DNA from 4 places in the Peribacillus sp. NJ11 genome. Region 1 is predicted to be linked to each of the others. Evidence: riboswitches for the same ligand, from Rfam matches in the RefSeq annotation. Region 1 holds a riboswitch; each other region holds the start of a gene.
The links. Region 1 has a riboswitch for S-adenosylmethionine ahead of metK (methionine adenosyltransferase). Riboswitches for the same ligand answer to the same signal wherever they lie in the genome.

Region 1 (7,551 bases):
ACTGTCACTAGGGTGAATAACCGCTGGGAGGCGCTTCATAGGATTCTCAGGATCGTAGGCAAATTGAAGAAAAAGAAGTTTGAAATCGTTCTACTGGCATTATTGGTTTGGAATACGTTGTGGAACTTGAACTTGATCAATGGCTGGGTGGGATCGGGAATATTGTTCGGTTCCCTTGCACTCCTTGCGATCGGCACCTTGATCATGAGTAAAACGAAACTGCCGACCCTATTAACAAGGAGCTACATTTTTGGTCAAATGATCCACCATGGCCGGAAAAGGAAATATGATTTTTATCATTCGAATGACTTGAATACGCTAATGCAGGGAGCAATCAGCAGTAAATGGTTAAGGCGGAAAAAGCTGATATATGACTCACATGAGGTTCAAACGAGCAGAACGGGATATAATAGCCGACTTTACGGGATGATGGAGAAATTCCTATTAATATTTGTTGATGAAATGATTGCCGAAAACCATACGAGAGCTAAATATAACGAAGACTTATATGGTTTATATCCCAATGTGGTCCATAACTACCCAATTCCAACCAATCCGGAGGAAAGTACGGCCGTGAATTTGCATGAACTGCTCGATTTGCCAGCGAATGAGCCGATATTGTTATACCAAGGCGGCGTTCAAATGGGCAGAGGTTTAGAGCAATTGGTTGATGCTGTACCGATGATAGAGGGTGGGACAGTGGTTTTTATAGGAGATGGAAGAATCAAGGATGATTTGATGAAAAAAGTAAGCGACATGCATCTGGAACATCGTGTGAAGTTCTTACCGAAGGTTCCGGTCGACGAGCTGCTCCATTATACGAAAAATGCGTATTTAGGTTTTCAGGTATTGAATAATGTCTGTTTTAATCACTACTCCGCTTCTTCAAATAAATTGTTTGAATACATGATGAGCGGTGTGCCTGTGGTTGCCTGTAGTTTTCCTGAAATCCAAAAGGTGGTCGATGCGGAACAGATTGGCGTGTGTGTCGATTCACATGATCCAAAGTCAATTGCCGAAGGAGTCAATTACCTATTGAAACACCCTGAAAAAAGGGCGGAAATGAGCAGTAATTGCCTGAATGCCCGGCAAAAATACAATTGGAAACAAGAGAAGGAAATCTTTATCGATATTTATCAATCTGCCTAACAAAACGAGTGTAGCAGAAAAATAGGATAGGAGTGGTTAATATGAAACTTTGTACAATGGGACTAGGTTATATAGGGCTTCCAACTTCTTTAATGTTTGCGAAACACGGTGTCGATGTTATCGGCGTGGATATCCAGCCTGAGGTTATCTCCAATTTGAATGATGGTAAGCTCCATATCGAAGAACCTGGACTGGAGCAGGTATTACATGAGGTGCTTATTTCCAATAAGTTTCGAGCTGCTTTAAGCCCGGAACATGCTGATGTTTTCATTATTGCAGTCCCTACTCCAAATAAAGATGACATGCATCAATCATGTGATTTAACCTACGTCTTAGAAGCGACATCCACCATTCTTCCTTTTATCAAAAAGGGAAATGTCATCATTATCGAATCGACGATAGCGCCAAGAAGCATGGATGATCATATCAAACCGATGATAGAAATGACTGGCCTCACGATCGGTAAAGACATCTTCCTCGTTCATTGCCCGGAACGTGTTTTACCTGGAAGGATTCTTGAAGAGCTAGTTCATAATAATCGTATCGTCGGAGGGATCACGGAAACATGTTCTTATAAAGGGAGCTTAGTTTATGAAACCTTCGTTCAAGGTGAAATCATTCAGACGGATGCGAAAACGGCAGAAATGTCCAAGCTGATGGAAAATACTTTCCGGGATGTCAATATCGCCCTTGCAAACGAGCTGGCGAAAGTCTGCTTCCAGCTGGACATCAATGTCTTGGATGTCATAGGGATGGCAAACAAGCACCCACGTGTCAATATTCACCAACCAGGCCCTGGAGTCGGGGGACATTGTTTAGCAGTCGATCCGTATTTCGTCGTAGCAAAGGCACCAGAGTATGCGAGAATCATTAAATTGGCACGTGATACAAACGTATCGATGCCTTATTACATTGTCAATTGCGTAAGAATGATGCTCGAGGGAATCCGTCATCCAAAGGTAGCGGTTTTCGGACTTTCATACAAAGGAAATGTAGATGATATTCGTGAAAGTCCCGCCATTGATGTCGTCAATATCTTGATGGGAATGGAAAATGTGGATGTAGCCTTGCATGATCCGCATGTTCAATCTGGGAAGATGCCAATCGTTTCAGTGGAAGATGCTGTAAAAGGTGCCGACTTGATACTTGTCCTGACCGACCATGATGAATTTAAACGGATGGATTATGATAAGCTATCGGATCTTATGGCCAATAAATTGATTTTGGATACACGGAATTGCATTGATGCGAATGAAACCGATGTCCCGGTGGCCAACCTGGGCAATATATATCAATACAAAACGATGTCCATGAAAAAAGCCAGGAATAAAGCGATCATCTAAAAACTTGGACAAACATCGATAATGGAATAAGGATAAAGGGGGCGCTGACTATGGACAGTGCCCTTTTTGTGGTTGAAAGTCAAGCTCTGCAACTGGCACGGGGGGAGCGGAAAACCAATGAAGAAAGGACCAAGCAAGAGCTTGGTCCTTTTGTGTACAATTTATTAAGCTGTCGGTCCGCCAAGTTCTTCGATTTCACTTGGAACGCTACCGAATTTCTTGAAGTTTTCACGGAATTGAGCTGCAAGAGCTGTTGCTGCTTGTTTATAAGCTGCAGGATCTGCCCAAGTCTTGATTGGTTGAAGCACTTCGTCAGGAACTCCAGGAACATGAAGCGGGATATCCAAACCGAAGATTTCATCCTTGATCGTTTCGATGTTCGCTAATTCACCTTCAAGTGCCGCTTGTACCATCGCACGAGTGTAAGCAAGTTTCATACGGCTTCCGGTTCCGTATGCTCCGCCAGTCCACCCAGTGTTGACAAGGTATACTTTTGCATTGTGCTCGTCAATTTTATCACCAAGCATCTCAGCATAGCGTTGAGCGGGAAGCGGTAAGAACGGTGAACCGAAGCAAGTGGAGAATGTAGCTTCCGGAGAAGTTACCCCTCTTTCAGTACCAGCCAATTTACTAGTGTAACCACTTAGGAAATGGAACATTGCCTGTTCTTTGGAAAGCTTGCTGATTGGAGGCAGAACGCCTGAAGCATCAGCTGTTAAGAAAATGATTGTATTTGGGTGTCCTGCAATACTTGGGTTCACGATGTTATCGATCGCTTGCATTTGGTATGCAGCACGGGTGTTTTCAGTCAATGAACTGTCATCATAGTCCGCTTCACGTGTATCCGGGTCCACAACTACATTTTCCAATACGGCACCGAAGCGGATCGCATCGAAAATTTGTGGTTCTTTTTCACGTGAAAGGTTGATCGTTTTCGCATAGCAGCCACCTTCGATGTTGAATACACCGTTAGAAGACCAGCCGTGCTCGTCATCGCCAATCAGTTTACGGCTAGTGTCTGCGGATAAAGTTGTTTTACCTGTTCCAGACAGTCCGAAGAATAAAGCGACGTCCCCTTCACGTCCTACGTTAGCAGAGCAATGCATTGGAAGGATTCCAGCCTCTGGAAGTAAGTAGTTCATGATCGAGAAGATCGATTTTTTCATTTCTCCTGCATATTCCGTTCCGCCGATCAGGATGGTACGGCGTTCAAATGAAACGATGATGAAAGTTTCAGATGAAGTCCCGTCCACTTCTGGGTCTGCTTTGAAATTAGGTGCCGAAAGAATTGTGAATTCAGCTTCGTGACCTCTTAATTCCTCTTCGTTCGGACGGATGAACAAAGTATGGGCAAAAAGATTATGCCAAGCATATTCGTTAACAACTCGGATTGGAAGACGTGATGATTCGTCTGCACCAGCGAAACCTTTGAAAACGAAAATCTCTTCTTTTGCTTTTAGGTAGTCAACTACTTTATTATATAGTTTATTGAACACATCTTCAGAAATTGGCTGGTTCACTGAACCCCAATCGACTTTATCCTTAACGGATGCTTCTTCCACGATATATTTATCTTTAGGTGAACGACCAGTATATTTGCCGGTTTCAGCTTTTACTGCGCCAGTTGATGTTAGTACGCCTTCATTTCTGCTTAATACTTTTTCGACCAATTGAGGAACTGAAAGTTGAGTTTGAACATTGTTTCCTGTTAATAACTGGTGTAACTCATTAGAAACATCTACAGAATTCATATATGAGATACCTTCCTTTGTTTAAGTTTTTATATTACAATTAGTATAACACATTCATTTAAATAGTCTATACTATTTCTTTTAATTTGTGATTATTTTCAACTGGTTGCGTTAATCATTTTTCATTATTAAGGCGCAGGAACCGAGTCATTACTATTGCATATACTTACATGGAGTGAAAATTTTATTTTAAATAGGAAGTAATTAAGCAACATATTTCTAATTGGCCGTTCCTGTTAGTATGCTTTATTTTCTATTATTAATGGCAATTTTCAACATTTCTATTCGCAGTCTGCCTTGGAAACCCTTTGAAGACGCTGAAACAACCCGTTTTTTCAAGTGGGGGGATATGTTCTTTTTAGAAAAACATTGACAAGTTCCAACCTGATACGATATTATCTTAAATTGTACGGATTCTCTTATCCCGAGTTGGTGGAGGGACAGGCCCTTTGAAACCCAGCAACCTGCCATATTGAACTTGACTCCAAGATCGATCGCCGAAAATAAAGCGATGTTCTTCAAGGAATAGTGGTGATGGTGCTAACCTGAGCAAGGTAAAAAACCCTTGAACGATAAGAGTGAAAGGATAGAAGACAGAATTTTAAACCTTTCCTCATTTGCCAGGGAAGGTTTTTGTGTTTTTATAAGTAATTCTGTGTCTATAGTTGAAACTAATGAGGGAAACGAGTTCCGTAAAAATCAGGCTTATGCCTACAACATACTAACTTCCAAGGAGGAAATATGATGTCAAAGAAACGTCTATTTACTTCTGAATCTGTTACAGAGGGCCATCCGGACAAAATTTGTGATCAGATTTCAGATTCCATTTTAGATGCTATCCTTGCTAAGGATGCAAATGCACGTGTTGCGTGTGAAACAAGTGTAACAACAGGTCTTGTGCTTGTTGCTGGTGAAATTACAACATCCGCTTACGTGGATATTCCGCGTATCGTTCGTGATACCATTGCAGGAATTGGTTACACACGTGCGAAATACGGTTTCGATGCTGAAACTTGTGCTGTATTGAGTTCCATTGATGAGCAGTCTGCCGATATCGCAGCTGGCGTCGATAAAGCATTGGAAGCTCGTGAAGGAAACATGTCAGAGGAAGAAATCGATGCAATCGGTGCAGGGGACCAAGGTCTTATGTTCGGATTTGCTTGTAATGAAACAGAAGAGCTTATGCCGCTTCCGATTTCATTGGCACATAAACTTTCATTCCGCTTGGCTAAAGTTCGTAAAGATGAAACTCTTGCTTACTTACGCCCTGATGGTAAAACACAGGTAACTGTGGAGTATGATGAGAATAACCGTCCTGTACGTGTAGATACGATCGTTATCTCTACACAGCATGATGCAGAAATTACGCTTGAACAAATTCAAGCCGATATAAAAGAACATGTGATTAAAGCAGTTGTTCCAGCTGAATTGATCGATGCTCAAACTAAGTACTTCATCAACCCGACCGGCCGTTTCGTAATTGGCGGACCTCAAGGGGATGCTGGTCTTACTGGACGTAAAATCATCGTTGATACGTACGGCGGATACGCTCGTCACGGCGGTGGTGCATTCTCTGGTAAGGATGCTACTAAAGTTGACCGTTCTGCGGCATATGCAGCGCGTTACGTTGCGAAAAACATCGTTGCCGCTGGCCTTGCTGACAAAGCGGAAGTTCAATTGGCATACGCAATTGGTGTGGCAGAGCCTGTATCGATCTCGATTGATACATTCGGAACTGGTACAGTTAGCGAAGAAGTCCTAGTTGACCTAGTTCGTGCAAACTTCGACCTTCGTCCAGCTGGTATCATCAAAATGCTTGATCTTCGTCGCCCAATCTACAAACAAACAGCTGCATACGGACATTTTGGCCGTACAGATGTCGATCTTCCATGGGAACGCACGGATAAAGCAGAAACATTAAAAGCACAAGCATAATCCATAGAAAAAAGGTGTCCCGCAAAAGCGGGGCACCTTTTTTCTATGGATTAATTTTGCCTTCAGGGGGAATAATTCAAGAAATCGATAGTTACTCTAGAGTTAGGAGTTTACTCGTGAAATTGGAGCAAATACTCGCGAGTTAGGAGCAAATACTCGTGAAATTGGAGCATTTACTCGCGAGTTAGAAGCATATACTTGTGAGTCAGGGTCGTATACTCGTGAAATTGGAGCAAATACTCAGAGTTAGGAGCAAATACTCGTGAGTTAGGAGCATTTACTCGTGAGTTAGGAGTTTACTCGTGAATTGAGTATATACTTGTGAGTCAGGGTCGTATACTCGTGAAATTGGAGCAAATACTCGTGAGTTAGGAGCAAATACTCGTGAAATTGGAGCATTTACTCGCGAATTAGGAGTATTTACTCGTTAGTTTATTTTATTCGTTCTGCCGTTTTATAGTATTGTCCTTTTTCGGCATATTCGCGTACGATTCGTTCCATATCCTGGCGATCTTCTTCGTTGATTTCGCGAATGACTTTAGCTGGGCGTCCGAATGCCAACATGTTCGGTGGAATGACTTTACCTTGGGGAACGAGACTGCCGGCACCGATAAAAGCCCCTTCGCCGATTTCCGCTGCATCAAGCACAATCGATCCCATGCCGATCAAAGCTCCTTTACGGATTTTGCAGCTATGTAAAATGACCTGATGGCCGATGGTCACTTCATCCTCGATGATCAATGGATTATTTGGGCTTTGGTGCAGGACGCTATTATCCTGTATACTGACTTTTTTCCCTATGATGGTTGGGGATACATCACCGCGAATGACGGAATTGAACCAAATTGATGATTCGTCACCAATTTTCACATCACCTGTGACGACAGCATTTTCAGCAATATATGCGCTTTCAGCGATTTCAGGTTCTTTGCCTTTAAACGGATAAATAATCATTTTCAATCATTTCCTTTCCGAAGTTAATGTTTTTATGTATTATTTTAATATACCGTATGCAAATACACTTAGCTATTTATAATACCAATGTACAACTTGTTAGATTTCTTTTTTGTCGAAAATCACGAATATGGTTATAATTTATATATATTATTTTAACTATCATGGATCGTATACAACAAGTGAAATGTGAAAGGGGGATTTCGAATGTGGAAATGGGAGACAGAAGGAGACGCAAAAGGCGTCATTGTCATCATTCATGGGGCTATGGAGCATCACGGCCGTTATAAGTGGGTTACACAAATGTGGCTTTCAGCCGGATACCATGTGGTCATGGGCGACCTTCCTGGGCAGGGAATGACAACACGCGCCTACCGGGGACATATCGATTCCTTTGATGAATATTTAGATGAAGTGAA
Region 2 (7,551 bases), 2.5 Mb from region 1:
CGGTCGAATAACAAAGTATTATAAAAATTTTCCAATTGATGAATCTGTCTTGTTGCCGCGGGTTGAGATAAGAAGCTTAACCTCGCTGCCTGGCTTATACTTCCTTCATCCACCACTAAACAAAACATTCTTAGATTTTCTATTTTCAAGAAACCGACCTCCTTGTCTTTAAATGGTTTAATAAAATGATAGCATCATATAGCTAAATGGTGAAATGGGAAAACGACGCTATTTCCCCTGATTAGGTGGACCTATTCATTCTTTGGTGAAATTCTATATAAAACGGATAAAGTTTCTGGGTATAACGTTTTGTTATACCCGATGATTTTGTTGCAATTTACCCAGTCCTTTTTCTTTGATATGTTAATGATAAGAATTAAACAGAGCAGCAAAGGAAGTGAGGATGTCAATGAAAGGACAATGGAAAACACTGTTCCAATTATTTTGGACCTTTTTTAAAATGGCACCTGTGACATTCGGAGGCGGTTTTGCGATGATCCCCTTAATCGAAAAAGAAGTAGTGGAGAAGAGAAAATGGCTGTCAAGCGAAGAAGTTACGGATGTTTTTGCTTTATCTCAATCCGTACCGGGAGCTGTCGCCATTAACTCCGCCACCTTTATCGGCCATCGAATTGCCGGAATGAAGGGCGCAATGGCAGCCATGATTGGTGTTTCATTACCTACATGTTTAATTGTTCTACTCCTCGGCATTTTGTATTTTTTCATTCACGATAATCCGAAGATAGAATCCGCTTTCATATCGATTAGAGCTTCCATAGTGGCCATCATCGCATATGCGGCTATCAAGATAGGAAAAACGGCTATTGTTGACAAATCAACTTTCTGTATTTTGATAGTTGGAATCCCAGTCCTTTTCTTCGTTCACCCTGTTTTGGCTATATTAGCAGGAGCTATAACAGGTATTGTGACCATCTCTATTAAGAGGAAATTAGGTTTCGATGTCAAGATGGACCGAAAAGAAAAGAAAATAGAAGAAAATGATTTCGAATACTTCATGGGTGCTGGCATATAGGTTCCATGAAAGATCAAAGTTATTTTCTGAAGGTTATAGGAATAAACGATCTAACTAATTTTCAAGAAAGTGAGTGATGTATAATAATGGAATTGTGGGAGTTGTTTAGCACCTTCTTTATTATAGGCTTTATATCGTTTGGAGGCGGATACGCCATGATTCCGGTAATAGAATCGGAAGTCTTACAGCATGGGTGGATGACGACGCAACAATTTACCGATGTAATCGCTATTTCCGGCATGTCTCCCGGGCCTATCACCACTAATAGTGCCATTCTCGTAGGCTATTCGACTGCTGGATTAGCAGGAGCCATATCATCCGTTCTCGGAATCTTGCTTCCTGCCATTATACTCGTAACCGTTATAGCCACCTTCTTCAGCAAATTGAATCATTATCCAGTTATTCAATCGATGTTTTATGGATTAAGACCCGTTGTCACTAGTTTAATCCTCTTTGCAGCTATCAGCTTTGCACTTTCCAATCATTTGATAGCCCTGAACTTTTCATGGCATACGATAAGCTTATTACTCGTTTTTGGATTATCGTTATTTGCCCTATTGAAATTACGCTGGCACCCAGCCTATGTCATTATTCTTTCTGGTTTAGTTGGTGTTGTCCTCTATTCATAACGACTAGCTCACACAACCATTATGCGTTGGGTTAATCAATATGAATCGTAATTCCTAAACATTGATAACACTTAAACTGATGGAAGATCGAGGGTACATCGCTCTTTTTAATTATTTTTCACCAATGTTTCCATACACCTTACAAAGTAAAACCCTGAATCTAATGATTCAGGGTTTATTTTCATGCTTATTCTCATTATTAAGAAGTACGTTTCTTCGTTTCTTTATCTACCGGCTGAAATCGCGGATAACCAATCAAGATGGCTATGACTCCACAAAGGCCAATTAGTATTGGGTAATATGAATACGGCAAGATGCTTAACGGAGAAATATGTGCTACCCCAGCTGCAACAAGCAGTTGTGCCCCATATGGAATTAACCCCTGAATGCAGCATGCAAAAACATCAAGTAAGCTCGCCGATTTACGCGGATCGATTCCATACTTTTCAGCAATATTTTTGGCAAGTGGCCCGGCAATGATAATTGATATCGTGTTATTTGCCGTGGAAAGGTTCGTCAAACCAACAAGCCCGGCAATGCTGAATTCAGCCCCTTTTTTAGTTTTGCTGTTTCGGGTTACGAGGTGGAGAAGATAATCGATACCGCCATTATGCTTGATTACAGCTACCATTCCTGCGATTAAAATGGCCAGGAAAGAGATTTCATACATTCCCGCCATCCCTTCTCCGATTTTTTGAATGACACCCAACGGTTGATAACTTCCATCCGCCAAGCCGATAATTCCGGCAAATACGATTCCGATGGATAGGACCAGGAACACATTGACACCTGCCAATGCAGTGATCAATACACAAAGATACGGAAGGATCTTCACCCAATTATAAGAATGTTGAGCGATGGCAGCTTGTTCACCCATTGTTAAAATTCCAAGGATGACACATGTGATGATGGCCGCAGGTAAAACAATGAAAAAATTCACTTTGAACTTATCCTTCATTTTCGTTCCCTGCGTACGAACTGCAGCGATTGTCGTATCTGAAATGAAGGAAAGGTTATCCCCAAACATCGCACCACCAATAACGGCCGCCATTGAAAAGGCAAGCGAAATATCGGTTTGCTCACTAATTCCCACCCCAATAGGTGCTAGTGCTACAATCGTTCCCATGCTCGTCCCCATGGATAGAGAGATAAAGCAAGCGATGATGAAAATCCCTACCATTAATAGATTTTGCGGAAAAACCGCTAAGGCAAGATTCACCGTAGATTCAACTGCCCCCATGCCATTTGCAACTTCGGCAAAAGCGCCTGCCAAAAGGAAAATGATAACCATTAACATAATATTGGCATCCCCGGCGCCTTTACAGAAAATTTCAACCTTTTGATTGAAAGACTCTTTCCGATTCATTGCCAATGCAGCTGCCGATGCAATTGAAATCGCTACAATCACCGGAAAAGAATAAAAATCTTTTGTAATGATTCCGGACCCTATAAATAAAATCAAAAAAACGACAAATGGGATCAATGCCCACGGATTCCCTTTATTGTTTGCACTCATGATGTACACCTCTTTTTATTTTTCCCATGACATGTGTCACAGCACTTATTCTTCTAACATTTTTCGTAAATAACACCTTCATGGAAGCTATAGCTAAAAATACTTTCAGCATAAAAAAGACCTCTTCCATTAAACACAACAAGAAGAGGTCTTTTAATTTATAAAAAACGCCCTCCTTATCTTTCAGGCAAAAATCAGCCTGCTGGATTTGGCACAGCACTCCTATTAAAGTCTGCTGCCGAGACATCTTCGGGCCAGTCCCTCCGTCTCTCTTGATAAGAAGATTTAAATTATATAATGATATTATCAAATGCACCGGTGTCCAAGAGAAAAGAAGCAGGCTGGTAACTTGCTATAACCGCTCCAAGTTTACCTCTGTCCACTCTCGGAAAGTGACATCGAAAGCCTTATTGAAAAGCAAATATAAGAGTACAGCATTTTATGTATTTTCGCAAGGTTTAGTTTAAAAGTATTTCAAATGTGGACCTTAATATTTTAAACGGACTTTTACATGTACAGTAAATAAGGTATTTGGGTTAATTGTGATATTTGGATGAAATCTCAAATAATGTCATTTGTCTGGACGGAACTAAAATAAAAAGAGGTCAAAGGACCTCTTAGCAAATTTGTTGTATTAGGTTTGGTGAATTATTTTTAGTTGAGTTCACATCAGTCGATACCTCAAATGCTTCCATTTGTTCAGAATCGAATGATTTTAAATACTGCTGTAGAAAGGCAGGATCATTAATGGATGGATTCAACCAATCTTTTTCATCTTCAGGTTTAAGGATGACAGGCATGCGGTCATGAATGCTGGTCATTAGCTCATTAGGAACGGTTGTTATAACTGAGCACGAATAGATGTTGATTCCTTCTGGAGATTTCCAGGATTCCCAGAGACCTGCCATTCCAAATGGCGCATGATTTTTAAGCTTTATTCGCATGGGTATTTTTCGCCTGGGTTCCTTCTTCCACTCATAAAATGAATCAGCGATTATCAAGCATCGTTTCTTCTTATACGCATTCTTGAAGCTTGCCTTCTCAGCAATGGTTTCCGCTCTGGCATTGATCATTTTGTAGCCCAGTTTTTCATCTTTTGCCCAGAAAGGAATGAGTCCCCACCGAAGATATCCAAGTCGATTCCTTGCTCCGTCATTAATGACGGATAGCACGGAGTGGGAAGGTGCAATATTGTAGCTGAATTGGTATTCTTCATCAAAAGGTCCTTGAATATTAAACCGTTCTTTTATTTCTTCAATGTCCGTGAAAAGCGTGAAACGTCCGCACATAATATCGCCTACCGTTTTAGGATTTATTACAGTGTAACAAATAGGACGGGCAGGTACAAATCAGCGTTCTAAAATCCTGATGTCGGTAAATGGTTGATTAAATAATTCGCTGGAAATCAAAAGTGTGCCCAGGACTTCTCTCTCATCTTCAGCTTTAATGATTTCTGACAAAATTAAGGTACTGCCATTCCTGACCGTTACATTATATTCATTCATAGGATCCCCCTCATTAGGCTAGATGGTTGTTATTATAAACCAAAAACCCACAAGTATCATTATTGACCTTTAGTAGAGTCGTAGTTAATCCACTAATGATGAGTCTATATAGGAGTACACCGCTATTTACATATACATAAAAAAGACTGTCCATGAATGATCACAGACAGTCTGGTCAACAGGTTTTTCACTTCAACAAATTTTTACCGGTGATGATAATGGGGATAGCAAAAAGGTCGATGAGGAATGCCTCTTGTTATTCCGTGGGAGTTACCCATAATCCATGTCCATTTATTATTTAAAATTCAGCAAAACCTCATTTATTAAATGTGCTGCCAATGTAACCGTTTTATTATTTTCGTCCAACGAAGGATTCACTTCCGAGATATCAAAGGAGAGGATCTTTTCATTTGATACGACATGCCTAATAATCGCACGGACCAATTTCGGATTAAGTCCAAACGGAGAGGGTGCACTTACCCCAGGTGCGTAGGCTGAATCAATAACGTCCGTACATAATGTAAGAATAATGAAGTCATTTTTCTTAACGAATTCATTTATCCGCTGCTTGGTTTCATCCATTTCGTTCAATGACAAATCTTCTTCCAATATGTAATCGACCTTATTCCTCTCAGCAGTTTCAAACAGGGCCTTCGTATTTCCCTGTTTCTGAATTCCGACACATAAATATCCACAACTTTGATCCTCATCCAAAATCTGCTTAAACATCGTTCCTGATGAACTTTCTTTTTCATAAGGCCTCATATCAAAGTGAGCATCAATATTAATGATTCCTAACCTAGCCTTTGGGCCAATGTATTTTCTAATCCCAAGATAATGGCCATAAAAGGTTTCATGTCCTCCGCCAAGTATGATAGGAATCGCTTTACTCTCCAATATTTTGGAAACAGCTGATCCCAGTTGAGTTTGGGCAGCCTCCATCTCTGGACCTTCACACGTTACATTTCCAGCATCCAACAGCTCGGTTTGGGAAGATAAATGACATGGTAATTTTGCCAAGGACTGCCTAATGTGATCAGGACCCTCTGCAGCACCAATCCTGCCTTTATTCCTTTTGACTCCTTCATCACATTTGAAGCCAATCATTCCAAAGGTTCTGGATGCTTCGGAAGAGATGGGTAATTCCGAAATCGGTGCCAAACGCACTCGTTGGTGATATCTAAAGCTGTCCATGTCAGTATGGGAATCAACCCTTCCATTCCAATAATCCAAATTCGGTTTAATATACATAATTTTCTCCTTTATTTTAAAAATTCCGAAATATCTTTTTTAAAAATTATAAATGAGATAATATATAATTACCAATACTAAATTTTAATATATCTATAGTTTAAAGCTATAGAAAGGAGAATATATGGATTTGCGCCAACTTCGTTATTTCACTACCATTGTCCAAGAAAAGAATTACTCCCAAGCTGCTAAAATACTACATATATCTCAACCTTCCTTAAGCAATGCCATAATGAAATTGGAAAAAGAAGTTAGTTTGCAGCTTTTGGAACGTAATACAAGGGGGCTAGAGCTTACGGAAGCAGGGGAGATTTTTTATACGAGATCTGTTGACCTGTTAAGAAAATTCAATAATATGCAAGTGGAACTTGAGGAAATGAAAGATGTTGGAAGTGGAACAGTATCAATAGGTTCCATTGAATCATTCAAATTTTGGTTCCCGAAGTTAATCAGGAACTTTAAAGTCAATTATCCTAATATTCATATAAAAGTCAGGGAAATATTAGGGGAAGAGAAAGTTATCGATTCGTTAAATCGGTATAATGTTCATTTCACCATCACGAACCAGCCCATTAATAACGAGGAAATCGTGTCCATCCCCCTATATAATGAAAAATTCATGCTTTTGATCCATAAAGATGATGAGTTAAACAAAAAAGAGTCCATCACTTTCCAAGACCTTGCAAAGAAAGAATTGATCATCAGTACAACTGGATTTCAAACAAGAGATGATATCTTAAAAGCATTTAAGAATGAAAATGCAATTCCCAATATCTTATACGAAATAGAAAGGCTTGAAGCAGCTTGCAGTTTGGTGGAAGAAGGACTTGGGGTTACAGTTTTACCGGAAAGCTATATAAAATCCGCTGCAACACGCAATACTGCAATTCGTGCAATAGATTCGAATTCTTTGGAAAGGACTGTTTACCTGGCCTATTTGAAAGATCGATATCTGTCTCCTGTAGTATGTAAGTTAGTAGAAGAAATACTTAGCTTTTTTAAGTGGGATGTTAGGAACGATGCCTAAATGCTGATTCTCTAATTTAACGGAAAAGACACCATTGCTCATTTTGATTTACTTTATATAAAGAAAATACTTTAGACTTCCTGTCAATGAGCTAGGTTTCCCACTCATATTTGCAGGAGGTTCATGTGTTTTCACTATCCATATTGTTTTTCCTCACTAATAAATAACGTCCTAACGCTCACACTTCCACGCCAAGTAAAATACTTGTTCAATAAAAATTCATTATAGCATAGCGCTTTTTAGGAAGTTCTTATTCCCTCTGCTTCACATCGCAAGTTATAAAAATACTGGATAAGTTCCTTTTCATTCAGGATAGATTTTTTAAGTCCCTTGTAACGTACGCATCCCAACTCTTCTATCTAACAGAGAAAGAATCTTTATAATCATATCATCTGATTTTAAGGAAATTTCTATTGGTAAATTAAAATATTCTTCAACCGCATTAAAAAAGTCATACTGTGCAAAAATCCCCTCTGCTTTAATCATTTCATGTGCTTGTATCCCTATCCTCATAGTTCTGATTTCCATTATAGACATCGTATTCAATACTTTTGGCTTTTCTTATTTCATTTTCTTTTCTGAACATTTTT
Region 3 (7,551 bases), 1.2 Mb from region 1:
CGTTGTCCTGGAATGAAATCTTCCCAGATACGATTAATGCGCTTGTCATTCAGGATGCAGAAAGCCTGTTGGCAAAATCGCCTAAATTGGGAGGCGGACTGGAAGCGGGAGAGAAACTGTTCAATTCCATTATCCAATGGGCTGAAGAGAATGATTTAAGGGTTGGCAATAAGCTTAAGTGGATGGTCGAAGGGCTTAAGGATACTAATAATTTCAATCTTCTTCTTGTGGGAAGTACAGGAAATGGCAAGACATCCTTCATTCAGTCAATTGTTGGCGAGAGCATTGCTGCCGAAGATCATTCATCCCTAGTCAGTGTCAAAGACGGGGATGATTTGGAAATCCTAGAGATTACAGATACAGATAGCAAAGTGGTCATGGAGCTGGCTGAATTGGATGAAACACGCCGTCAGCGCGGGACTATTGTCGATGTGACGATTATCAGTGACTACCTTAGAAATAATGGTCTGCGATTATTGGATACACCGGGGTTCAATGGGGAGAAAAGCGTGGAATCCGATTTCCAAGGCTACTTACATGGCAGTGATGGCCTGATGTTCGTTCTTGATGCCAGGGCGCCTTTCACCGGCAGTGAACGGGATCTATTATTGGAAATTCAAATGATGGCTCCGAAACTGCCTATCCATTTCTTATTGAATAAAATGGATACGATATATAGTGATCAAGTCGCAGTCCGGATGGAAGACGAAACATGGGATAAAGTGAATGCATATTTCCCGAATGCGAAAGTATTCGCTTTCTCCAAACTTTATGACAGCAAGCAGCAGTTGAAGGACCTTTCAGCATTCCTTCAATCGAATTATCAAGATGATAATTGGAAAGAAAGAAGATCTGAAAAAATCCTAGCGTTCATTCGTAAAACTTTATCTTATCTGTTAGAAAAGCGGGCAGCCAATGAACGGAAATGCGAGCATTCCATCTCTTGGAATGAACAGATGGAGGTCAAACTGAATGGTGCGGTCAATCAACTGGCGGATTTGGAAAAAGAAAAAAGTGAAAATATCATAAGGTCTTATCGTTCGCTTAAGGATGAAGTGAAAAATCAGCTTTCTTCTAAAATTCCTGAATTGCTGAGGGATTGCTCTAAATCGTTAACGGAAAGCAGTGATTTCAGTCAGGTCCATGTACAGTTAAACCAGGAAATGAATGAGCGGATTCAAGCATTCATTTCTGACAAGATCATGCCTCAATATTACCGTTCTCTTCAGGATTGGATTGCCAGTTCCCAAATGGAGTTCTCACAAAGCCAGCAGTTTATGGATGAAATGAGTGCCGGTTTCAATGAATTATACAAAGAAGAACGGATCACGCTGGCAGGCGACTTTAGGGTATTGGATGACTGGCGCCGTGATGCCGACCGGATGACAAGCAGTATCCGCATCGAAAACGTTAATATCCTTTTGCGCAGAACTCCATCGCAATTGCTGCTTAAAGGAGCAGGGAAGCTGTTTGGGGCGATACCGCAAAATAAAGCCAATATGTATAATCGTTATAAGAAATACCTGGAAAGTGAAGATTACCTGGATGTTGCCGAAATGATCACGGAACGTTTCCTTACCCAATTTGGATTGTTTGAAAAATCTTTGGATCGGGACATCTCACTTTTCTATCGCAGTTCCTTTGCCTTACTTCAAAAAACGATAGAGCAAACGCAGACAGAAATCAAAGACTACCAGGCTGCATTGGAGCATATGAAAGAAAATCCGGAAGTTTACCGTGACCCGATCACTTTGTTCGAAGTGAAATTACGTCAGTTGGAGAGACTTGAAAAAATCGAGAAAAAGCGTCTAGCCCAGTTGCAAAGAAAATGAAAAATAACGGGGAACATTTCAAATATTCGAAAAACTATTGACTTTACGACTATATCCCTATAAAGTGATAATTACGAAAAACGTAACACAATATATTCTCTTATCAAGAGTGGCGGAGGGACTGGCCCTAAGATGCCCAGCAACCGTTCCATTAGGAATTGGTGCTAAATCCTGCAAAACAGAAATGTTTTGACAGATAAGAGAGGGATAAGTCTGCAAAACAGCTGATTAAACCTCTCTATATTAATAGAGAGGTTTTTATTTTGGGATTTACACCAACTTAACTGATAAGACTAATAAGAAAATATGGAGGGGAACAAGATGAGAAGGTCTATTAAAGGGATATTCATTTCAGCCATGGCTTCGGCTTTGCTTTTAACGGGTTGCTCTACAGGGCAGAGTTCCACAGAATCGAAGAAAGAAGAAAAAGTATCATTTGAAAATGTCCCGGAAAGATTTGCTAATGGGGAAGGAGCCAAAATCAAAGTGATCCGTAAAATTGGCGGTGATGATCATACGGCCCAATACTTAGCAGGAGCGAAGGAAGAAGGAGAAGCACTGGGGTTTCAAGTGGATACATATACAGCCAATGGTGATACGGCTAAATTTCATGATGCGATCGCACAGGCTTTGCAGGAAGATTATGACGGCTATATCATCTCCCATGGTGATGATGCAGCAACAGTGAATGACGTTCAAAAGTTGGTTGATGCAGGCAAAAGCGTTGTTACATTCGATTCAATAAGCGATCTAACTAAAATAGAAGGCGTAACATTAACATCACAGGATGATGAAGCGTTGGCAACACTGGCTCTTGATAAACTGATAGAAGAACAGAAAGGTGAAGCGGCAATTGCGTATCTTTGGGTGGATGGTTTCCCTCCAATGGTAAGAAGAAATGCAGTTTATCAGGAAAAATTAAAAGAAAACCCTGGAATTAAAGAAGTCGAAAGATTCGGAGTGGCGTCTGCAGATACTTCGGTTCAAACACAAAATGCTGTAGCCGCAATGCTGAATAAATACCCTAAAGGTAAATTGGATGCCATTTTCGCAACATGGGATGCCTTCGCTATCGGTGCCGCCCGGGCAATTAAAGAAGCGGGACGCGATGAAGTGAAGATATACGGAATTGATGTGTCGAATGCAGACCTTCAGGAAATTCAATCAGCTGGCAGCTCATGGTCCTACACGGCAGCAGTCGATCCCAAGTTGATCGGTGCAGTGAATATGAGGATATTGGCGAAAAAATTAGCGGGAGAAGAAACGCCGCAAACCTATGACTTAGAGGCTTCACTTATTTCACAAAAGGAAATCCAGGCTTCAAAAGAAGCTGTAAATATGGCAAATCTGTCTGGTATTGTCGAAGGATGGGGTGTATCAGCGGAATTTGAAGAAGATTGGATGAAAGTTTTGAAAGGTCATTACAAAAAGTAAAAGGGGACACTCTCTTTCCAGTGAAGGGAGTGTCTGTTCAATAAGGGGGAATGGACATGGGCACGCAACTAGAAATGAAGAAAATCTCGATTGAATTTCCGGGGGTGAAGGCGCTTAGTGAAGTTGATTTTTCTGTACAATCAGGGAAAGCCCACGCATTGGTCGGTGCTAATGGAGCAGGGAAATCGACGTTAATGAAAGTTTTATCGGGAGCCCATGTTCATTATTCAGGTGACATAGTCATTGATGGGGTGAAGCAGGATATCCGCTCACCAAAAGAGGCGCAGGAACAAGGCATTCAAATTGTTTATCAGGAAGTGGATACGGCCCTCATCCCTTATTTAACCGTTGGGGAAAATGTGATGTTGAATGATATGGTCCAAAACATGGGAAAAAAACAGATGGTCCAATGGAAAGAGCTGCACAATAAAGCTTCTTGTATTCTTGAAGATATGAAAATTCGTGTCCCTTCGAAAAAGCTGGTAAGAGACCTTACCTTGGCTGAAAAACAGATGGTCCTGATAGCAAGAGCCGTTTCGACAGAATGCAAATTCCTGATTCTCGACGAACCAACTGCTCCGTTAAGTCATACGGAGACGACAGAGCTTTTTCGAATTGTAAATGAATTGAAGCAAAAAGGCGTGGGAATCATTTTCATTTCACATCGTCTGCCCGAGATTTTTGAAATATGTGAGGAAATTACGGTCATGAGGAATGGGGAGCGTGTCACTTGTCGAAAAATGGAAGACATCACCCGTAACGAAGTGGTAGAGAATATGCTCGGGAAAACCATGGAGGAACAGTTCCCTGAAGTGAATTCTTCGATTGGCGACGTTATTCTTGAAGTGAAGGGATTGTCAGATGCAGAGAAAGTTAAAAATGTTAGTCTCCATATTAAAGCAGGAGAGATAATCGGCTTGGCAGGGTTGGTCGGGGCTGGGAAAACGGAGCTGTGTAAAACCCTTTTCGGTCATACTTCGATCACAGCGGGTGAGGTCATCCTGAATGGCCGAAAGCTTTCTTTGAAATCACCGCACCATGCAGTAAAAAGCGGCATGGCACTTGTACCTGAGGAACGCAGGAAAGAAGGGATCCTTGTTCAGGAATCGGTCGCGGCGAACTTGACTGCAGCCAGTATCGGCAAATTCTGCAGAACATTCGGTTTCGTGGATCTTAAGGCGGAAAAGGAAAAGGCGAAAGAAATGATCGCCAGTATCGGAATTAAAACTCCTTCCGGGGAAGTGAAGGTCGAAAACCTTTCAGGCGGTAACCAGCAAAAGGTTGCCATTGGAAAATGGCTTATTGCCGATGCGGATGTTTACATATTCGATGAACCGACGAAAGGGGTCGATGTTGGAGCCAAGAAGGATATTTTCGAATTGATTGCAAAGCTTGCGAGGAATGGAAAAGCGATCATTTATGCCTCATCCGAGCTTTCCGAAATCATTGGCATTACCAACCGGACATATGTGTTATATGACGGGAGCACTGTCATCGAATTCGAAACGAACAAAACGAATGAAGAAGAACTACTATTCTATTCAACAGGAGGAAAATAGGATGAGCGTACCCATTCCTGTTACACAGACAGCGAAAGCAAAGAAAAAGGTGGAACTATTCGACTTTTTCTATAAATACGGCACAATATTGACGATTATCATTCTGATTGGAATTTTTGCCGTGTCCAATCCATCTTTCATTCAAACTACTAATCTGATCAACATCCTGCGTTCCATTTCAATCGTGACCATCATTGCGATCGGCATTACGATATCCCTCACGGTGGATGGCTTCGACCTTTCCGTCGGTTCCGTCGCATCATTGGCCAATGCCATCGTCATATCAATGTTTGTCTGGTTTTCGCAGGATACATTTATCGCCATATTAGCTGCGATCGGTGCCTCACTTGTCGTAGGGGCTTTAAATTCGTTCATGATCGTTAAATTGAGAATTCCCGACATGCTGATGACATTGGCCACCATGTTCATTATCCAGGGAATTGCCCTTACCTATACAAAAGGGGCCACGGTTTCGCAAAATATGGTCATGCCCGATGGAACCTTCGCAACAGGTCTGATCAGCCCGCTTTTCGCCAAAATTGGCCAGGTACCCTGGATAATCCTGATCATGGCAACCATTGTGATAGCGACCCATATCTTTTTGACTTATACGAAGCATGGTCGTTATATGTACATTATTGGCGGAAATAAGGAAGCGGCAAGACTTTCCGGGATATCGGTTAATAAATACAAAGTTCTTGCCTATCTGCTTTCGGCTCTATTAGCTGCAATTGGGGGGATTGTCCTTGCTTCAAGGGTCATGACATCGGAAATCAATTCAGGGTCCCCTTATTTAATGGATGCCGTTGCAGCAGCCTTCATTGGTTCCTCCGTTTTAGGAGCGGGAAAACCGAATGCCTTTGGAACCTTCGTCGGTGCAGTCCTGATCGGAATCCTTCAAAATGGGCTGATCATGATGTCAGTTCCGTATTATGCGATGGATATCGTCAAAGGAACAGTGCTGGCCCTTGCGCTCGCGGTAACCTATTACAAACAAAAACACTAAAGTGAATCCGTCACGTTAATATGACTATATGATAAGTTGCATGTGGATGATATAAGAGACTGGTAACTCGTGGTGAGTTTTAACGAAAGAATAAGAAGATAGGGAAAGAGGGTTCTTTTTAACCCTCTTTCCACACTAATTTCCAATATCCAAATTTTTAAAAAGTAATTACACTCACTATATTTTGTTTTTATAAATGACTTTGTTAACATCGTGTCTTACTGTTTTGTGACCTTCTTTAATTCCTTTCCCCATGGCAATAAGCATAACATCTAAATACCTATCAGAAATTTTTAAGGCTGACTTTAATTGTTCGGAATCATACCCGGACATTGTAATGGTTTCAAGACCTGCCTCGTTCGCTAATAAAACTAACGACATTGACGCCAGGCTTGCGTCTCTTATTAATTCAACCTTTAAATCTTCTTTTGACTTATTTAGATAATAATTGATTGCCGCGTTTGTTAGATAATCTCTTACTGATGCGTCAAAATAACCTTTTTGAAACTCATCCTCATGTATCATTATGATATTTTCTTTTTCAAATGCTTGATAATCACCTAGTATAACAATCAGTACTGATGCTTCAATTACCTGTTGCTGATTAAAAGCAATGGGCAGTAACAAATTCTTTAAATATGGTTCATCTATAACCAGGTATCGTGTTGCTTGAATATTGTTACCGTTAGGCGATTTACTGGCTCCTTCAATAAATGTCGCCAACGTTTCTGGACTAATTTTATAATGGGGATCATACTGCCTTACTGAACGTCTTTTTTCTATAATCTCTCTTACACTCATCGTGTTCACTCCCAATGTTATATTTGCTTCATAATCAGAGTATAATGGACCATGATGTGGTAGAAAATAACGCACAATAAAGTGGCATAGCCACCTTTATGTGCCTATTCAGGAGGAATGAGTAATGAAGAGTCTAAATACTGGAATAAATATTTTCATGAATACTGTAGGAGGAAAGTGGAAATGTTTAATCCTCTTCTTTCTGAGTCAAAAACCAATGAGGACGAAAGAGTTTTATATTCTAATACCGGCCATTACCCAGAAAGTCTTAACCGACCAATTAAAGCAGTTGGAAAGAGATGGGCTTGTCCGAAGAGAAGTATATAAAGTAGTACCACCAAAGGTAGAATACAGTTTAACTGAGTTAGGTCAATCCTTTGTACCTGTATTAAATACAATGTGTGAATGGGGCAATACATATGCAGTCGAACAAAACCTCGAAAGACAAGAACAAATCTGCCGTCATCATAAATAAGTAAGAACTGCATGATGTGTGTTGCCTTACTTCAACTAGGAGTATGGCTTTTTTTTGACAAGATCAGTGATGGGAAGCAGGATTTATTCAAGCTTTCAATATAATTGTAAGAAATACGTTATTAGAGGAAATGTCTTGAAGATGAACTTTTTGGCAGTCTCTCTAGAGATTGTATTAAACTAACAGGTGCTTTACTTTAAAGTAGTTGTTTTGCCGAGCTCTTTTTCTTATGGTTTTAAAGGAACAGGTAGTTGCATAAGATTTTTTTTACTTTATAATTAGTACCAGGTATTAATATCAGTTATAAAAATGATGCAATTCATAAACACGAGGTGGTTATTTTATGTTCAAATCCAAAGCACGTATTACTGCGATAGGTTCTTATGTTCCAGAAAAAAGGTTAACGAATAAGGACTTAGAAAAGATGGTTGAAACCAATGATGA
Region 4 (7,551 bases), 3.6 Mb from region 1:
GCCATTCGATTTACGGATTTTACTTCAAAAAAACGAGAAGAATCAATGGATGGAACGGGGACGCGGAATTCGTACGGGACAAAAGGACGGAATTACCTCAAATCTTGCCACAGGCGGGGAAGCCATTTCATTGGATACTTTCAACAAAAGGAACCCGGAAACGTTTTCGAATGCTGTCGAACAAAAGATTCAGCATATCCTTCGCACCCTGCCCGTAAAAACCGAAGCTGTCTTTGAAAGGTTATTCGAGTTGGGGATTGATCTAGGCATCGATAAAAAAGGCCAAATATGGATAATGGATATTAACTCGAAGCCTGGAAGGAAAATCATTCAGGCACTTCAGCCGGAGACCATGAAAGATATTCATCGCGCACCGTTTCAATATAGCCAGTATTTAGCCGAACATCTTCAGAAAGCAGGTGAATAGAAAGTGAGAAAGACTTATCCTGCCGAAATTGCCGCTACCCCTGGCAATGTTCTCTACTATCCTTCAGAGCTTGGAGATTTGGCAGAGATTGAATTAATTTATTTCGGACGACATTCATGTCCTGCCATCGTCAAACAAAACCCGGCCGTCAATCAATCAATCGTCCTATCGGAAAGTCTTGCGGAATCGCTTATATTCGATCATACCGATATTCCCCTTCATTTATTCATATACGGCAAGAGCATCCATATCGGACCGCTTGTCGGAATCTTTTCCTCAGGATTCACCGGCCTTTCAAACAAACCATTAGGGGAGAGAACGGAATTTTTCGCAAAGCTCCTTTCGCTTAGCAGGACCACAGGCTGTATCCCCTTTGTTTTTGGAGAGAATGTAATCAATTGGGATGAGGAGACAATCAAAGGTTATGTGTTTGATAACGATGACTGGCACATTAATGAATTTCCTTTTCCTAATGTCATCTATGACCGTCTCCCAAACCGGTTGACGGAAAACCGCGATGGACCTAAAGAAGTGAAGCAGAAATTTCAAAAAGAATATACCATTCCATGGTATAATCCTGGTTTTTTCAATAAATGGGATGTAAATGAAAGGTTATGCGCAGATGAGCGGGCACTGCCTTATTTGCCGGAAACGTATCCATTTCAATCCATGTCCGTGGTGGAAACCCTTCTTTCCCATTACCGTCAAGTTTATATAAAGCCCATTCACGGCAGCCTCGGTCTAGGGATTCACCAAATTCTTTATGATAAGCATGAGGATGTTTACTATTGCCGCTATACAAATGAAGCAAAAGAAAATAAACTGCAAAAGTTTTCCACTTTGGAAGCCATTGTTAAACATATTTTTCACGACCGGCCGCTTGAGAACCTTATCGTGCAGCAGGGGATCCCATTAATTCGATCTGAAAAACGTCCAGTGGATTTCCGGGTCCATACGAACAAGGACAGTAATGGAAAATGGCAGGTGTCCGCGATTGCAGCAAAAATCGCTGGTGCCGGTAGCGTCACGACCCATATTAAAAGCGGGGGTGTCATCAAAACGGTCGCCGAATTGTTTGGAGATGACGATGAAGCGAAAGAAGTCGAACGAAAGCTATCGGAAGCCGCACTGATTCTAAGTGACAGTATAGAAAAGAACTTGGACGGCATCATTGCAGAAATAGGATTTGATTTTGGATTGGATAAAAAAGGGCAGGTTTGGATGTTTGAAGCCAATTCCAAACCTGGACGTTCCATCTTCTCCCATCCAAAACTCAAGGATTTCGAATTGCTGACCAGAAAGCTCAGCCTTGATTATGCCATTTATCTTACGGAACAGACGATTACGAAATCAATCAGTGTGCCGCGATGAACATTTTTTACGATATCCGCACTGAAAATTGGCACCACACTCATGAGAATGCGGATCTTTTCGCCGGGTCTGCCAAAGAGGAGATCAGCTATAAAAAGGACCATTCGAATCACCCCCTAATTCCTATCACCATATTTCCAGGTAACCGGATGCTTGTCGTCGGAATACTGACTGTTTCCAATCCCAAAAAGGAATCAGGTTTGGGTGGAAACCTGACCCTTTTTCGGGACCTATCCTTATATTTATTGAAACACGGGATTTTGATTTATGCATTCACAGGAAATGCCCTGCATTCCGAGTCGTTGAGAGGGTATGTTTTTTCCTCCACTTCAAACAAATGGATCGAGTGTAAGATGCCGCTCCCTGACATCGTCTATAACCGTATCCCATCGAGGGGCTATGAGGCTTCAGAAGAATTCCAGAGTCTCATCAACCACTTTAAAGAATATCGAATTAACCTTTTCAACCCTTGTTTTATAGATAAATATGTAATGTTCGAAGCATTAACGGAAGACGGGGCCCTCACCACTCACCTCCCCCCCACCATGATCCTGCGGAACAGCGATTGCTTGGATGCTTTCCTCGAAACCCACAGGCATATTTACCTTAAACCATGCAAAGGAAGCCAAGGGAAGGGCATTTATACCATCATCAAAAATCCTGATGGGACACTTTTTTTCAATAGCCTAAAGCATAGTGAGTCCTTTCCGGATTTCACTTCATTCTGGGAAACAAAAAAAAGGGATTTATTAAAAAGAAGCTACCTTGCTCAACAGGCGATCATACCGAAAAAAATTTTTGGTCATCGTTACGATTACAGGATTCTCGTCCATTATGAAAAAGGTTTTTATAAAGTGACCGGCAAAGCAGTAAGGATGTCACAAACTCAGGAAATCACCACCCACACTCCCCGAGGGGGTAAGCTTTTTCCTTATCAAGACCTGCAATCAAGAAGCTTAAATCAAAAATTAGCGAATATCGCCCAAAAATGCGGTGAGTCTCTTTCGAAAAAAATCGGGTTTCTCGGAGAATTTTCCATTGATATAGGGGAAGATGAATCGGGTTCGCTCTTCATATACGAAGTGAACTCAAAGCCCATGCAGTTCGATGAAGAGGAAATTGAAGCTAACCGGCTTTTGCATTTAAAAAATCTTTTCATTGAATTGACTTTTTCCAACCTGACAATAAAATGACACCTCCAGCTGCCGTTTTACATTATAATGAAATGAAAGACAGCATATATGGAGGTTATACATATGATCACCCATTTTCAGTGGGCACCACTGCATAAGAATCTGCCAGGATGGAAAATTTCATTTTATTTCAAAAAGGAGGCAATCAAAGCCTTGTACCATAAAGATGGATCCATCGAATGGACAGCCAACCCACCTTCCGAAACAGATGAAACCCAACTCAAAAGCATGATCCATGACTTAATGGTCTACCATGTATATGATTGAGCCCTTTCCCCTTTTTCATTCATTAACCCTCTGAACGGAATAAAAATCCCTCCTTTGCCTAAACTAAAGAAAAAGCTAGGAGGGATTTATTTTGGATAAAGAAAAAATGACATTTTTGAAGGATACCGAATATGATGGCAAGGATTCCGTTTTCCTCGATATCGACCGAATCATCAATGAAGGAATGGCAGGCGGAAATGTGTATGAAGTCGCTAACCTTCAGAACATCGAGGAAGCACATGATTTTTATGATGAAACAGATCCCAATATCAATAAATAAACACTCGTGGGCTCTCTTTTTGGGGAGCTCCACTTAAAAAAAGTGAACTTTCGTTCATGCGTCATATTCCCCACTAACAAATGTTTTTTTATGAAAAGCACCCCCTCCATAAAAAAACAACTTCCCGGATGGAAGTTGTTTGAGTGCAAATTAAATATTACAACATGCTGTCTTCTTGCCTTTTTCCAATTCCCGCACTCTATCCCCCGTAGGCATTTGATATTATGCTAAAAGCATTAATATCAGTGCTCGTCCTTTCAATATCTATTGTTAATATTCAAATAGTTCCATTATCCCTGGCATTCAAAACATTTTCGTTTAATATCGAAGTTATGATATGCTCTGAATCCCATTCATGTCCAGATATCTCGATAAGGGGATAGCGATTCGGTAAAACGACTTGCTGGATTTCATGGACTGTATGCCCTTGATCATGTAAGCGTAAAATTTCACCTTGGAGGTTTTCCAAATAATCGAGTTTATTTCGAAACATTTCCTTTCCGTCAGGCACATGCCCAGCATGGCAGCAAAACACTTCCCCAAAGTCATATCGGAGTAATTTTTTTATGGAATCGATGATGATCGGGACAGACTCTTCCCGTAAGATAAGCTTTGTTTTTGGTGTTACGAAAAGGTCTCCAGAAAAGAGCATGCCAGTGCTGTGATTCAAATACACCATATGGTCCTTCGCATGACCAGGGGTAAAAATCGGCTCCCACGTTTGGGTGCGGGAATGAATGGCCTTGCCTAGCGGCTCAGCCTTAAAGGCGTCTCTTTTTCCCCAAAACATTTTACGATATTCAGGATATTCAGCATCCTTCGCACAAGTATCAACCGACATCGGATGAATGAATATCGGAACCTTTTTATGTTCCTTTATCCAGGCAGCGCCTCCCGTATGGTCCTCATGATAGTGCGTCAGGGCAACTGTTTCGAAGTCTGCGGACTCATAGAATGGAATAAGTCCTTCCAATAAAATCTGTGCGCCAGTATCTATCAATAGCCCATCCGTTAAAAAAACATAAACACTCATCCCCGACTTGACCCCGTCAGGAGTCCCGTGCACACAAACCACATCATTTACCGTCTTAATCTCTATCATGCATTTCCACCCCATCATTGTACAAAAATAGTTTTTTCTCCCTTTTTCACTTTATTATAATAAATGTATTATCTCTTTACCCTTTTGACAAGGAAATAATGGAATATCTGGATATAAAAGACGGATTATTGACTAAGAGCCCTTTTGACAGGAATGGTTTTAATGAACCGCACGGAACATTATCGAAAAAAACCATCACCAAATCACAGAAACGATTGACATTGTGGAATTTTACAAATATTATAGATTATATTATAAAACTTGAAATATTCTAAAATAATAGTTTACTTATCAAGAGTGACGGAGGGATCAGGCCCTGTGATGTCCGGCAACCGCCCTTCGGGAACGGTGCCACTTCCTGCAGAATGTTTGCATTCTGAAAGATAAGACGAGATATAATTTCGCTGCCTCTTTCTGAATGATAGAGGCAGTTTTTTATGTTTAAGGGGGAAGGATCATGATTGAAATCCGTTCAGTCCGAAAGGAATACATCACGAAGAAAAACCGAGTTATCGGAGTGGATAACGTATCTTTAACCATTCAAAAAGGCGAAGTGTATGGAATTGTCGGCTACAGCGGAGCTGGAAAAAGCTCATTACTCCGCTGCTTGAATTTGCTTGAACGTCCGACAGCCGGAAATATCATCATTGACGGCATTGATTTAACCTCTTTATCAAGTAAAGAGCTTCGTAAACAACGTCAAAAAATCGGAATGATATTTCAACACTTTTCCCTGGTCAGTTCAAAAACCGTTTATGAAAATGTCGCTTTCGCCTTAAAGGCCGCGCATCAATCGAAGGACGCCATCAGGTTACGTGTATTGGAATTGCTGGAAATCGTAGGGCTCAGTGATAAAAAAGATGTCTATCCGGCACAGCTTAGCGGTGGACAGAAGCAACGGGTCGGCATAGCCCGGGCCTTAGCAAATGACCCCACCGTACTGTTATGTGATGAAGCGACTTCAGCCCTTGATCCAACAACAACAAAAGCGATTTTACAGTTATTAAAAAAGATAAGCAGGGAGCTCGGGATCACCATCGTGTTGATTACACATGAAATGGAAGTGGTCAAAGAACTATGCCACCGAGTCGCCGTCATGCAGGATGGACGGGTAATTGAAGAAGGTTCCGTTTATAAAATATTTTCACAGCCAAAGCAGGAGTTAACGAAGCAATTCATCAGCAGTGTATTGGATTTCGAACTTCCCTCACATTTGATTGAGGGAAGTAAAGGAACGATTATTAAAATTCAATTCGAAGGGCAAACCGCCGGTGAATCGATTCTCTCCGACGCTCTCCAATCCCATTCAGTAAAGGGGAATATCCTGCACGGTAAAATTGAGTATATTCAGGATGTCCCTTTAGGCATCTTGATCATTGAGTTAATCGGTGAGGCCGCTGAAATTCATTCGGCATTGGAATATATAAAAAATCGTTCCAGTTCTGTGGAGGTGTTAAAACATGTCATTTCTTGATTCCATCGTCAATATTTTACCTGATCTTAATAAAGCCTTTCTTGAAACGATTTATATGGTCGGCGTTTCCCTTGCGGTAGCCCTTTTGATAGGTTTACCACTTGGAGTATTGCTGTTTACGACAACCAGGAATTTATTCTTTGAAAATAGCGTCGTGAATCGATCACTCGGTTTCGCAGTCAATATTGTCCGTTCAATCCCGTTCATCATTCTCTTGGTCGCCCTCCTTCCTTTAACGGAACTGCTTACTGGATCGACGATAGGGCCAAGAGCGGCTTCTGTTTCCCTGTCCGTATCCGCGATACCTTTTTTTGCAAGGATCGTGGAATCGGCATTACGTGAAATAGACAAAGGAGTGATTGAAGCTGCAATTGCCGTGGGGGCCACTCCATGGATGATCATTAAAGATGTACTTCTTCCGGAGGCAAAACCGGGAATCATTCAGGGGCTGACATTAACGACCATTTCACTGATCGGTTACTCAGCAATGGCAGGGACAATCGGCGGAGGGGGAATTGGTGACCTGGCCATCAGGTACGGTTATTACCGTTATGACAACACGGTCATGATCACGACGATCGTCGTGTTGATCTGCCTTGTACAAATCATTCAAATGGTTGGTGACAAAGCCTCATACTTAGTTAACAAACGATAGAATCAGTCATTTTTTCAATGATTCAATACATATCATTTCAGGAGGAATTTCAAATGAAGAAAATAGCTTCGTTATTATCAGTCTGTGCACTTGCCCTTGGCTTGTCAGCTTGCGGAAGCGATGATGCATCCCCAAAAACTGAAGACAAAAAAGAATTGAAGATCGGGGCGACTACCGGGCCATACGCCGATATGGTTAAAGAAGCAATCCAGCCAGGTCTGGAAGATCTCGGTTACAAAATAGAGATCGTAGAGTTCACCGACTATATCCAGCCGAATAAGTCGCTTGGCAACAACTCAATCGACGCCAACCTATTCCAGCATAAAGTGTACATGGATAACTTCGCTAAAGAAAATGATCTAACGCTTTCCGACCTTATCATAGTTCCAACAGCACCAATGGGCATATACTCGAACAAATATAAATCGTTGAAAGAAATTAAAGACGGTACATCCCTTGCATTGCCCAATGATCCGGTTAACCTTGCACGTGCACTTAAAGTGCTGGTGGATGAAGAATTGATTGAGGTTGACCCAGATGTCGACCCTTTAAAAATATCTGAAAAGGATGTAACGGAAAATCCAAAAAACATCCAATTTAAGCCATTGGAATCCGCTCAATTGCCCCGCGCAACAGACAGTGTTGACCTATCAGCTGTCCCTGGTAATTTCGCTCTCGCAGCGAAAATGGACCTCCAGGATGCCCTTGTTTTAGAAAAGATGCCAGATATGTATCGAAACGTTGTTGCAGTGAATACAAAAGATGTAGACGCTCAATTTGCC

Region 2: it holds a riboswitch for S-adenosylmethionine, as region 1 does, so the genes downstream of both, QUF86_RS21240 (Na+/H+ antiporter NhaC family protein) here and metK (methionine adenosyltransferase) in region 1, are expected to answer to the same signal.
Region 3: it holds a riboswitch for S-adenosylmethionine, as region 1 does, so the genes downstream of both, QUF86_RS03090 (sugar ABC transporter substrate-binding protein) here and metK (methionine adenosyltransferase) in region 1, are expected to answer to the same signal.
Region 4: it holds a riboswitch for S-adenosylmethionine, as region 1 does, so the genes downstream of both, QUF86_RS26690 (methionine ABC transporter ATP-binding protein) here and metK (methionine adenosyltransferase) in region 1, are expected to answer to the same signal.

The regions. Positions count from the first base shown of each region.
Region 1 covers NZ_JAUCFO010000001.1:1,809,338-1,816,888, forward strand. The annotation lists gene QUF86_RS08985 (glycosyltransferase) at 1-1,149, shown strand, start outside; gene QUF86_RS08990 (nucleotide sugar dehydrogenase) at 1,191-2,492, shown strand; gene pckA (phosphoenolpyruvate carboxykinase (ATP)) at 2,657-4,243, opposite strand; SAM riboswitch class I at 4,660-4,822, shown strand; gene metK (methionine adenosyltransferase) at 4,985-6,178, shown strand; gene QUF86_RS09005 (gamma carbonic anhydrase) at 6,611-7,129, opposite strand; gene QUF86_RS09010 (alpha/beta hydrolase) at 7,340-7,551, shown strand, end outside.
Region 2 covers NZ_JAUCFO010000001.1:4,326,844-4,334,394, forward strand. The annotation lists gene QUF86_RS21225 (LysR family transcriptional regulator) at 1-149, opposite strand, end outside; gene QUF86_RS21230 (chromate transporter) at 404-1,033, shown strand; gene QUF86_RS21235 (chromate transporter) at 1,120-1,662, shown strand; gene QUF86_RS21240 (Na+/H+ antiporter NhaC family protein) at 1,862-3,178, opposite strand; SAM riboswitch class I at 3,352-3,460, opposite strand; gene QUF86_RS21245 (SOS response-associated peptidase) at 3,796-4,467, opposite strand; gene QUF86_RS21250 (hypothetical protein) at 4,528-4,683, opposite strand; gene hutG (formimidoylglutamase) at 4,978-5,934, opposite strand; gene QUF86_RS21260 (LysR family transcriptional regulator) at 6,059-6,961, shown strand; partial or broken gene QUF86_RS28680 (SF0329 family protein) at 7,201-7,551, opposite strand, start outside.
Region 3 covers NZ_JAUCFO010000001.1:613,090-620,640, reverse strand. The annotation lists gene QUF86_RS03095 (GTPase domain-containing protein) at 1-1,832, shown strand, start outside; SAM riboswitch class I at 1,930-2,035, shown strand; gene QUF86_RS03090 (sugar ABC transporter substrate-binding protein) at 2,154-3,266, shown strand; gene QUF86_RS03085 (sugar ABC transporter ATP-binding protein) at 3,323-4,825, shown strand; gene QUF86_RS03080 (ABC transporter permease) at 4,827-5,831, shown strand; gene QUF86_RS03075 (nitroreductase family protein) at 6,009-6,632, opposite strand; gene QUF86_RS03070 (winged helix-turn-helix transcriptional regulator) at 6,757-7,107, shown strand; gene QUF86_RS03065 (ketoacyl-ACP synthase III) at 7,451-7,551, shown strand, end outside.
Region 4 covers NZ_JAUCFO010000001.1:5,450,951-5,458,501, forward strand. The annotation lists gene QUF86_RS26660 (YheC/YheD family endospore coat-associated protein) at 1-427, shown strand, start outside; gene QUF86_RS26665 (YheC/YheD family endospore coat-associated protein) at 431-1,798, shown strand; gene QUF86_RS26670 (YheC/YheD family endospore coat-associated protein) at 1,795-2,991, shown strand; gene QUF86_RS26675 (YheE family protein) at 3,055-3,258, shown strand; gene QUF86_RS26680 (hypothetical protein) at 3,350-3,538, shown strand; gene QUF86_RS26685 (MBL fold metallo-hydrolase) at 3,816-4,640, opposite strand; SAM riboswitch class I at 4,926-5,030, shown strand; gene QUF86_RS26690 (methionine ABC transporter ATP-binding protein) at 5,098-6,114, shown strand; gene QUF86_RS26695 (methionine ABC transporter permease) at 6,101-6,769, shown strand; gene QUF86_RS26700 (MetQ/NlpA family ABC transporter substrate-binding protein) at 6,823-7,551, shown strand, end outside.